2 regions of the Brachymonas sp. KE5 genome follow, and region 1 is predicted to be linked to the other one. Evidence: predicted binding sites of a transcription regulator. Region 1 holds the regulator's gene; the other holds the start of a gene.
The links. The regulator NrdR, encoded in region 1, represses ribonucleotide reductase genes. The targets are predictions, from matches to a motif close to CACNANATNTNGTG.

Region 2: a site for NrdR is predicted at 4,016-4,029, ahead of ACX36O_RS11350 (ribonucleoside-diphosphate reductase subunit alpha). Genes of this name have one in related genera too.

What each region holds. Positions count from the first base shown of each region.
Region 1 is NZ_CM173463.1:888,095-893,432, reverse strand. It holds gene ACX36O_RS04245 (lytic transglycosylase domain-containing protein) at 1-794, shown strand, start outside; gene glyA (serine hydroxymethyltransferase) at 1,136-2,380, shown strand; gene nrdR (transcriptional regulator NrdR) at 2,468-2,917, shown strand; gene ACX36O_RS04230 (DsrE family protein) at 3,003-3,395, opposite strand; gene ACX36O_RS04225 (glycine cleavage system protein H) at 3,397-3,816, opposite strand; gene ACX36O_RS04220 (type II secretion system protein N) at 3,851-4,627, opposite strand; gene gspG (type II secretion system major pseudopilin GspG) at 4,749-5,195, shown strand; gene ACX36O_RS04210 (prepilin-type N-terminal cleavage/methylation domain-containing protein) at 5,257-5,338, shown strand, end outside.
Region 2 is NZ_CM173463.1:2,393,330-2,398,667, forward strand. It holds gene ACX36O_RS11340 (ribonucleotide-diphosphate reductase subunit beta) at 1-438, opposite strand, end outside; gene ACX36O_RS11345 (hypothetical protein) at 563-817, opposite strand; gene ACX36O_RS11350 (ribonucleoside-diphosphate reductase subunit alpha) at 868-3,831, opposite strand; gene ampD (1,6-anhydro-N-acetylmuramyl-L-alanine amidase AmpD) at 4,236-4,814, opposite strand; gene ACX36O_RS11360 (PP0621 family protein) at 4,933-5,187, opposite strand.

The DNA of each region.
Region 1 (5,338 bases):
ATGCAGCCGAGGGCCGCTTCCCGGCGACCGATCCCGGCGACCTGCCACGCCAGCAGGCTGCCGTCACCTACTGGATCAGCAAGAAATACCGCGTGGCTCCCGAGCCGGTGGGCCTGCTGGTAAAGGAAGCCTTTGCCGTCGGCAGCCAGGAAAAGATCGACCCCTCGCTGATTCTGGCGATCATGGCGATCGAATCCAGCTTCAACCCCTTTGCCCAGAGCACCGTGGGCGCCCAGGGCCTGATGCAGGTGATGACCAAGATCCATTCGGACAAGTATGCCCATCTGGGCGGCAACCTGGCCGCGTTTGATCCGGTGAGCAACCTGCGCGTAGGCGTGAAGGTACTCAAGGAAACCATTGCGCGCGCCGGTTCGCTGCGCGGTGGCCTCAAATACTATGTGGGCGCGGCCAATCTGCCGTCCGACCAGGGGTATGGCGACAAGGTGCTGGCCGAATACGCACGCATCCAGGCTGTGGCCCAGGGCCGCACCGTGGCCGCCAACGCGCAGGTTCCGGTGAAAGAACCGCAGACGCCCGCAGCCAGCAGCGTGAAGACCGCAGCCGCCAAGCCCCAGGCCGACAATGCCGATGGCCGCAAGCGCGTGCAGATCGCCGCTGCGCCGATGCAGGCCAGCTTCAGCAAGCGCAGCACGCCGTCCGTGGATGGCAGCGCACCGCTGGTACAGCGTGCCCTGGCCTCCAGCAACCTGAAGGGCGAAGGCGCCCGTCGCCTGGAACTGGCGCGCAATGACAGCCGCGCCGACACCACCACGCAGGAACTGCAGGCGCAGTAAGAGCCCCTGGAGGGTCCTTTCACGGGCCGCCGGCACGCCACGCAATTGAAATAAATTCGTTGCAGACCGGCTTCGCATCCGGCCCTTCAGGGTTCAAGCGCAGGCCGGATTCCGCTACACTTGAGCCCGTGCACGACTGGCGATAGGCATCAGGCCCTGTCCTGATGCCGACGTGGATCCGGCCGCCATGCCACCCGCATGCGCAGCGCCATCACCACGGGGGAGTGCGCCATTGCCTGCAGCCGCGCTTGCGCCTGCACCGATGCTTTTGCCGTTCGCCTGGGCAGCCCTGACGCCGCATCCCGCGCAGGGGTCAATCTCCTTTTGACGAAAGACTGCCAATGTATCAGCGCAACATCCTGATTGAACAAACCGATCCCGAACTGTGGGCTGCCATCCAGGCCGAGAACCAGCGCCAGGAAGACCACATCGAGCTGATCGCCAGCGAGAACTACGCCTCCCCGGCCGTGATGGCCGCGCAGGGCACCCAGCTCACCAACAAGTACGCCGAAGGCTACCCGGGCAAGCGCTACTACGGTGGCTGCGAATATGTGGACGTGGCCGAGCAACTGGCCATCGACCGCGTGAAGCAACTGTTTGGCGCCGAAGCCGCCAACGTGCAGCCGCACTGCGGCGCCTCCGCCAACGAGGCCGTGTTCCTGGCCTTCCTCAAGCCCGGCGATACCATCATGGGCATGAGCCTGGCCGAAGGCGGCCACCTGACGCACGGCATGGCGCTGAACATGTCCGGCAAGTGGTTCAACGTGGTGAGCTACGGCCTGAACGACAAGGAAGAAATCGACTACGACGCCATGGAGCGCAAGGCCCATGAGTGCAAGCCCAAGCTGATCATCGCCGGTGCCTCCGCCTACAGCCTGCGCATCGACTTCGAGCGCTTCGCCAAGGTTGCCAAGGACGTCGGCGCCATCTTCATGGTGGACATGGCCCACTACGCCGGTCTGATCGCCGCAGGCGTGTACCCCAACCCGGTGCCGCACGCCGACGTGGTCACCTCCACCACGCACAAGAGCCTGCGCGGCCCGCGTGGCGGCATCATCCTGATGAAGGCCGAGCACGAGAAGGCGATCAACAGCGCCATCTTCCCGGGCCTGCAGGGTGGCCCGCTGATGCACGTCATCGCCGCCAAGGCCGTGGCCTTCAAGGAAGCGCTGAGCCCCGAGTTCAAGGCCTACCAGGAACAGGTCGCGAAAAACGCCGTGGTGATGGCCGAGACGCTGACCCAGCGCGGCCTGCGCATCATCAGCGGCCGTACCGAAAGCCACGTGATGCTGGTCGACCTGCGCAGCAAGGGCATTACCGGCAAGGAAGCCGAAGCCGTGCTGGGCGCCGCCCACATGACGATCAACAAGAACGCCATCCCGAACGACCCCGAAAAGCCGTTTGTGACCAGCGGCGTGCGTATCGGCACCCCGGCCCTGACCACGCGTGGCTTCAAGGAAGAAGAAACCCGCATCACGGCCAATCTGATCGCCGACGTGCTGGACAACCCGCGTGACGAAGCCAACCTGGAAGCCGTGCGCGCCAAGGTGGCCGAGCTGACCCGCCGCTTCCCGGTTTACGGCTAAGCTGGCGCATGCCAGGGCGCTTCGGCGCCGCCTGCTTCCTGTGGGGAGATGGCGGCACGAGGCGCTTTTTCTTTTCGGGAGACTGCCATGAAATGCCCTTTCTGCGGCCACAACGACACCCAGGTGGTGGAAACGCGCCTGTCCGAGGAAGGCGATACCATTCGCCGTCGCCGCAAGTGCGGCCAGTGCGAAAAGCGCTTCACCACCTATGAACGGGCCGAAGTGACCATGCCGGTGGTGGTGAAGAAGGACAGCCGTCGCGTGGAGTACGACAAGCGCAAGCTGCAGGCCTCGTTCGCGCTGGCGCTGCGCAAGCGCAGCGTGAGCACCGAGCAGGTCGATGGCGCCATCAGCCGCATCGAGGAAAAGCTGCGCACCCTGGGCGAGCGCGAAATCGCCAGCCACCAGCTGGGCGAGCTGGTGATGCGCGAACTGAAGAAGCTGGACAAGGTGGCCTATATCCGCTTTGCCAGCGTGTACCGCAGCTTCCAGGATATCGACGAGTTCACCGCGCTGGTGGATGAAGTCAGGAAATAAGGCGTACGGGCACCCGACGTGCGGTAGCCGGCGTGAGCCCTGTTCAAGGAAGAAACGCGCGGTTCCAGCAGGAAATCGGGCCCATTCAGAACACCAGCGTACGCCAGCGCAGATTGGCCGCACGCGCCATGAACTGCACCGCCCCGCCGTGCCCAGTGCATTCGGGGATCAGGCCATGCGGATCGATGGCGTGGGCACGCAGCGCGTCGGTGCATGCCAGGATGCGCGCACCCAGGGCCACTGCCTCGCGCATGGCGCTGGCGATATTCTTCTGGTGCATGGGCGCCTGCAGCGCTTCCGCCACGCCGGGCACCAGCAGGCGCACGCTGCCGGCCGTGCAGTAGATTTCTACCGGAACGTCCATGGCTGCGGCCGCAGCGGCAAAGAAGAATGGCGTGTGCAGCAGTTCCGGCTGCTCCGGACTGGCGGCCCAGAGCAGGATGGCGATGCCGTCGGCAGCATGATCCACATAGCCCATGTCAGAACTCCAGGCGGTGCAGCCAGGCATGGTGGCGCATGGCGGGCAACACGGCTTGGCCATGCAGCAGGTGCTGCTGGTCGTGCTCCCAATCCGTCAATCGCATGCGCACCAACCAACCATCGCCATAGGGCTGCCGGTGCACCAGTTCGGGCTGTTCTTCCAGCAGCGGATTGACTTCGATCACCTCACCCGTCACGGGCGAACGCACGGCAACGATGGATTTCGCCAGTTCGACCACGGCGATCGAATCCCCCTGCTTCACGAGGGAACCGGCGCGCTTGGGCCGGCACATGTAGATATCGCCGGCCAGGGCGATGCCGAGCGAGGTGATGCCGATCGTGGCCACGCCGCCGTCCGCAATACGCGCCCAGACCTGCTGCTCGATCAGATAGTGCAACTCCTCCGGGCAGTGCGCCATGGCTGCGACGGCTGCTGAGGGAAGCCCGGCCGCATCAGTCATCCCTGCGCCTCGGTTCGTCGTCATCGCCCGTGGCGCCGATGTTGCCCTGGGAGGTGGTGGCCTGCACCGTGGCCGATGCACCGTCGCCGACCGTAGCCTGAACCGTGGCATTGGCCTGTCCCGCGTTGCGCGAGAACCGGCCTGCCAGGGAGCCACCCTGCGCGGAAGGCAGTGTTTGCAGCGGCTGCGGTGCCACCTGCACCTGGGGTGCGACCGGTTGCACCGGCGTGGCCGAAGATCCGTGCGGCGGCACACCGCCTGCCAGATTGGCACCGGTTCCGGCAGCTGCAAAACTCAGCTCCATCGCCCGCCCGCCCTTGGCCTGCAGGCGTGCGGAGCGCCGTCCCACGGCCTCCAGCGTCCAGCCATCGGCAACCTCCTGCCCGGCGCGGAACGGCCGCCCGGGCTGGCCATCCACGGCAATCACGGCAATGCCGGTGCCGAACTGGTTGGCGACGGCGCCCTGCAGCACGAAGCGGCCGCTGCCGCCATCGGGGGTGGCTGCAGCTTCGGCAGATTCCGCAGGCGGGGGGGCATCCGAATATCCCAGCAGCCGTGCCAGCAAATGGTCATCCGCATGCAGCGCGGTATCTGCTACCAGGGCGCTCACCCCGCCGCCCTGACCACGCGAGCCGAGCAGCCAGAATGCCAGCGCACCCGCCACCAGCAACCAGACCAGCAGTGACAACAGGCGGACACCCCAGCGCTCGCGCAGGGACAGCCCTTGCAGCGCGGCGACAGGAAAGGAAGGCAGGGTCAAGGCAGACATTGCCGCATTATGCGGCAAGGTGATACGGCGACCTGTGCAGAAAAGCCACGTGTCACTGTTTTGCCCCAAAGTGCCGCTAGCATTGTCCGGTTGCGATCCCGATTGACTGAAAACACTTCCCATGTCTGACCGAATCTCCCGCTCCAGCCGCCAGCACCGCGCCCAACGCGGCTTTACCCTGATCGAACTGATGGTGGTGCTCGTCATCATCGGCGTGCTGGCCGCGCTGGTGGTGCCCAACGTGCTGGGCCGCGCCGACGATGCGCGCGTAACGGCCGCCAAGACCGATGTCAACAACCTGATGCAGGCGCTCAAGCTTTACAAGCTCGACAACCAGCGCTATCCCAGCGCCGAGCAGGGCCTGCAGGCGCTGGTGACCAAACCTGCTGCCGCCCCCGTGCCCGCCAACTGGAAGCCCTACCTGGACAAGCTGCCCACCGACCCCTGGGGCAAGGACTACCAGTACGCCAACCCCGGCATCAAGGGCGAAGTGGATGTGATGTCCTTCGGCGCTGACGGCCAGCCGGGCGGGGAAGGCAGCAACGCGGATATCGGCAGCTGGCAGTAAGCGACTGATGGCCGGCTGCTGCGCAGCGGCGCTCTTTCCGATGTCGCGTGCATTGAGCCCCATGCCTCGCAGGCGTTTATTGTCCGTATCGGCACAAGCTGCGCCGCGTAGGCGGCTGCGCGGCTTCACCCTGATCGAATTGC
Region 2 (5,338 bases), 1.3 Mb from region 1:
GAACTGGCGGCACTCGGGCGCCGTGATGTGGCGGTAGGTGCCGAGCACGATGTTGTTGGCGGCGAGCGAGTCGGCCGTGACGAAAAAGCCCAGGTTGCGCTTGACGATGCGGCGCTCGTCTTCGGTCAGGCCGTTGGGATCCTTCCAGAGCGCAATGTCGCGCGTCATGTTCACTTCCTGCGGCATCCAGTGGTTGGCGCAGGTGGCGAGGTATTTGTCCCAGGCCCATTTGTACTTGAAGGGCACCAGCTGGTTGACGTCGGTGTGGCCGTTGATGATGCGCTTGTCGGCGGCGTTGACGCGCTGGGCCAGCGCGTGCGCCTCCCGTTGCGGAGAGGACAGTGCCGCAGCCGCAGCCGCAGACCGGGGTTGCGCGGCAGCAGGAGAAATGGCAGGTGAGGCGTCTGCGAGGGCAGTATCGTCGTCCCAGGTGAGCATGGTAAATGTCCTGTTTTCTGATTATGAAAGTAAGTGCGCTTTACGGCAAAGCCAAGTTGGCGTCCCTACAGGGAAAATCCGCATGTGTTGCGTGCTGGCGTCGGAGTGGCGGCTGGCAGCAGCGTCAGTTCCAGGCATGCGGGCCAATGGACAGCAGCTGGTCGAGCGGTTCCCCTTGCACGCCGCCCTGAGGTGAATAGCGGTACACCGCCTGCGAGGCAGGCTCGATGGCGATGTAGTCGCCGCCTTCCTGCGCCAGCGGCCAGTTGCCGGACAGCAGGCGGTAGACGGCAAGTTCCGGGCTGCTGGCGGCCGCCGACCATTCGACGGCTGCAAACTGGCTCGGGAAACGCGCGGTTTCGATGAAGGCAATGCTCATGGCTGACTCCCTGGAAAAGGCCGCACCCGCCGGTGCGGCAACGCGAAAACTCACTGGCAGGCTTCGCAGCCCGGATCGTCGATGGCGCAGAAGCGCACGTCTGTGGCGGCTGGCGGCAGTTCCGCCTGGTTGTCCGCACTGGCAGACCCCGGTGCCTGCGGCTGGAGCTGCCGTGCGCCCGTCTGCATGGCGCCGCTCATCGCGATGCCATTACTGCCCACATCGGAGGACACCGCGTTCAGCTTGCCGGCCTTGATGGTCGACTTTTCGGCATGGGTGGCGGCCATGGTGCGCAGGTAGTAGGTGGTCTTGAGGCCGCGCAGCCAGGCCAGGGTGTAGGTGTCGTGCAGCTTCTTGCCGCTGGCGCCGGCGATGTAGATGTTCAGGCTTTGTGCCTGGTCGATCCACTTCTGGCGGCGCGAGGCGGCTTCGACCAGCCATTGCGGCTCCACCTCGAACGCGGTGGCGTACAGGGCCTTGAGGTCTTCCGGCACGCGGTCGATCTGGCGCAGCGAGCCGTCGAAGTGTTTCAGGTCCATCACCATCACTTCGTCCCACAGGCCCAGGCGCTTGAGGTCGCGCACCAGCGCGGCATTGATGATGGTGAACTCGCCGCTCAGGTTGCTCTTGACCGACAGGTTGCCGAAGCAGGGCTCGATCGAGGCATCGACGCCGATGATGTTGCTGATGGTGGCCGTGGGCGCAATCGCCACGCAGTTGGAGTTGCGCATGCCGTGCTGGCGGATGCGCTCGCGCAGGGCCTCCCAGTCCAGCGTGCTGCTGCGGTCCACTTCGACGTAGCCGCCGCGGGCCTGCTCCAGCAGGGTCAGGCTGTCCAGCGGCAGGATGCCCTGGTCCCAGAGCGAGCCGCGGTAGCTGCTGTAGCGGCCACGCTCCTCGGCCAGCGCGCTGGAAGCCTCGTAGGCGTAGTAGCAGATGGCTTCCATGGACTGGTCGGCAAATTGCACCGCTGCATCGCTGGCGTAGGGCACGCGCAGCGCGTACAGCGCATCCTGGAAGCCCATCAGGCCCAGACCGACCGGGCGGTGGCGCAGGTTGGAATCGCGCGCCTTCTTCACGGCGTAGTAGTTGATGTCGATCACGTTGTCGAGCATGCGCATCGCAGTGGCGATGGTCTTGCGCAGCTTGGCGTGGTCTAGTTCCTTGCCCTTGGCGCCGTCCGCGAGGTGCTGCAGCAGGTTGACCGAGCCCAGGTTGCAGACGGCGATCTCGTTGTCGTTGGTGTTGAGCGTGATCTCGGTGCACAGGTTGCTGGAGTGCACCACGCCCACGTGCTGCTGCGGGCTGCGCACGTTGCAGGCATCCTTGAAGGTGATCCAGGGATGGCCGGTTTCGAACAGCATGGACAGCATCTTGCGCCACAGGTCCACCGCGGGCAGGGTCTTGCTCGGGCTGATTTCGCCGCGTGCCGCTTTCTCTTCGTAGGCGACGTAGGCCTGTTCAAAGTCGGCGCCGAACTTGTCGTGCAGGTCGGGCACGCTGGAAGGCGAGAATAGCGTCCATTGGCCTTTTTCCATCACGCGGCGCATGAACAGGTCGGGAATCCAGTTGGCGGTGTTCATGTCATGCGTGCGGCGGCGGTCGTCGCCGGTGTTCTTGCGCAGCTCCAGAAACTCCTCGATGTCCAGATGCCAGCTTTCCAGGTAGGTGCAGACTGCGCCCTTGCGCTTGCCGCCCTGGTTGACGGCCACGGCCGTGTCGTTTACCACCTTGAGGAAAGGCACCACGCCCTGCGATTCGCCGTTGGTGCCCTTGATGTGGCTGCCGAGGGCGCGCACACGCGTCCAGTCGTTGCCCAGGCCGCCGGCGAACTTGGAGAGCAGCGCGTTTTCCTTGATGGCTTCGTAGATGCCGTCCAGGTCGTCCGGCACCGTCGTGAGGTAACAGCTCGAAAGCTGCGAGCGGCGCGTGCCGCTGTTGAACAGCGTGGGCGTGCTGCTCATGAAGTCGAACGAGGACAGCACCTCGTAGAACTCGATGGCGCGTGCCTCGCGCTCGATTTCGTTCAGCGCCAGGCCCATGGCCACGCGCATGAAGAAGGCCTGCGGCAGTTCGATACGGCGCTTTTTCACGTGCAGGAAGTAGCGGTCGTACAGGGTCTGCAGGCCGAGGTAGTCGAACTGGTCGTCGCGCTCGGGCTTGAGGGCGGCGCCGAGCTGCTTCAGGTCGAACTGCAGCATCTTTTCGTCGAGCAGTTCGGCCTCTACGCCCTCTTTGATGAATTGCGGGAAGTAGTCCGCATAACGCATGGCCAGCTGCTCGCGCGTAACTTCCTCGCCCAGCACTTCGCGTGCCATGGTATGCAGCAACAGGCGGGCGGTGACGTAGGTGTAGTCGGGGTCGAGCTCGATCCTGGTGCGTGCGGCCAGGATGGCGGCCTTGTGCACTTCGGCCAGCGGCACACCATCGTAGAGGTTGCGCAGGGTTTCGCTGATGATGACGTCGGGCTGCACGTCGGCGCCGAGGCCGGTGCAGGCGGTGCTGATCAGGGTGCGCAGCGCGGCTTCGTCCAGCGGGGTGCGGATGCCGTTGTCCAGCACGTGCAGCACGGGCGCAGGGGCCACGGCCTGTTGTTGCGCCTGCTGCTGGGCGCGCTCCTGCGCACGCTTTTCGCGGTACAGCACATAGGCGCGGGCCACCTCGTGGTAGTCGCTGCGCATCAGCTGCAGCTCTACCTGGTCCTGCACGTCCTCGATGTGGAAGGTGCCGCCGTTGGGGCGCGAGCGCAGCAGCGCCTTGACCACGCCCTGCGTGAGCTGCTCGACCACCTCGCGCACAGTGCTGGAGGCAGCGCCCTGCGAACCATGCACGGCCAGGAAGGCCTTGGTCATGGCAACGGCGATCTTCTGCGGCTCGAACGGCACCACGGCGCCGTTGCGGCGAATGATCTGGTAGTGGGCGTAAGGGGAGTCGCTGCTGGCTTTGGGGGCGCCATGCACCGGCTGGAACGGCGTGGCTGCGGCGAACGTGCTGGGAGCGAGGGTGGCGGACATCGGGACTTCCTGCTGGGAGCGGCCGGCGCAACGGCTGCGGAGAATGGGGGCTGCTTGCCCTACCGGGACGGCACCCGGATTGCACTGCGCTGCAAGGGTGCCGCGCCCTGCCCTCGCCGCCTGTCGCCCTGTCTGGCGGAGGTGCGCGGCTGGTTGAGTGGAAAGCGCGTGAGGGGAATCATAACCACATATCTAGTGTCGATCATAGATAGAAACGCTATTGGTGGTGTTTTTGACTGTTTTTTGGACAAAACAGGGCCGCCCTCTCTCCCACGTGGAAAGCGCTTGCCTCAAAATAGGGGGAGGCGCTGAAACAGGCTGTGTACAAGGGGGCGCACAGGCGTCAGCAGGCCCGTGCAGTGCGGCTTTTTCTGCGCAGATCAGGGCTTGATTACTCTGAAATTTCAGGGTGCAACTTGCTCAGGAAACCATTCCCGCGGCCAGTGCGTGAGCTGCTGCAGCCGCGGCCAGTCGAAGCCGGGACCGGGGTCCTGCTTGCGGCCGGGTGCGATGTGTTCGTGGCCGGCCACATGGGCCAGCGGGTACTGCAGGCGGATGGCTTCGCCAAGTTCGGCCAGCGCCTGGTACTGGGCCGGCTCGAAGGTATCGCCTTCCAGACCTTCCAGCTCCACGCCGATGGAATCGTCATTGCAGTTGCTGCGTTCGCGCCAGCAGGAGGGACCTGCGTGCCAGGCGCGGTCATCGCAGCTGACGAACTGCCACAGGCTGCCGTCGCGCCGGATCAGGAAATGGCTGGACACTTCCAGCCCGCGGATCTGCTGGAAGTAGGGATGGGCGTCCCAGTCGAGCGTGTTGGCGAACAGCTGCAGCACTTCGGGGCCACCGTACTGCCCCGGTGGCAGGCTGATGGAATGCACGACCAGCAGGTCGATGCACGCGCCTTGCGGGCGCGGGCCGAAGTTGGGCGAGGGCTGATGGGCGGCGTGGCGATACCAGCCGCGGTTCCACAGAGGCTGTCTCATGCGGCCGCCTTGGGGATGCCTGCTGCCGGAGTCAGGCGCTCCGCAGGGGTCTGGGGAGCTGCCAGTGTATGCCGAGCCGATGGAGCCCGACGAGCAGCCGCGCTCCCTGGCGGCCTCTTCATGACGATACCCCGTTGTGTTCCGCCGGGCTGCGTGCGCCGAGGCGCGCATGCTCCTTGCTGCAGAACCATTGGCCGTCATGCTGCACCCCGTCCTGCCGCACCACGTGCACACCGCAGTGGGCACAGCGCACCGTGGCCTGCGGCACGCGCGGCGCCTGCGCGGCACGGCGCTCGCGCAAGGCATCCTTGCGGTTGCTGTTCCAGATCCAGAAGGCGATCGCGACGACCGCCAGCACCACCAGGTATTTCATCGCTGTGTTCGGGTTGGCTGCTGACTGCGTGCGGCAATGCACGGGCTCACAGCGGGGTAAGGGAATGACGGTGCAATGCCGCGCACACCCGCTACGGGAAATGGTGCGTCGGCAGGCAGGACTTGGCGCCAGTGCGGCGCATGCGACAGAT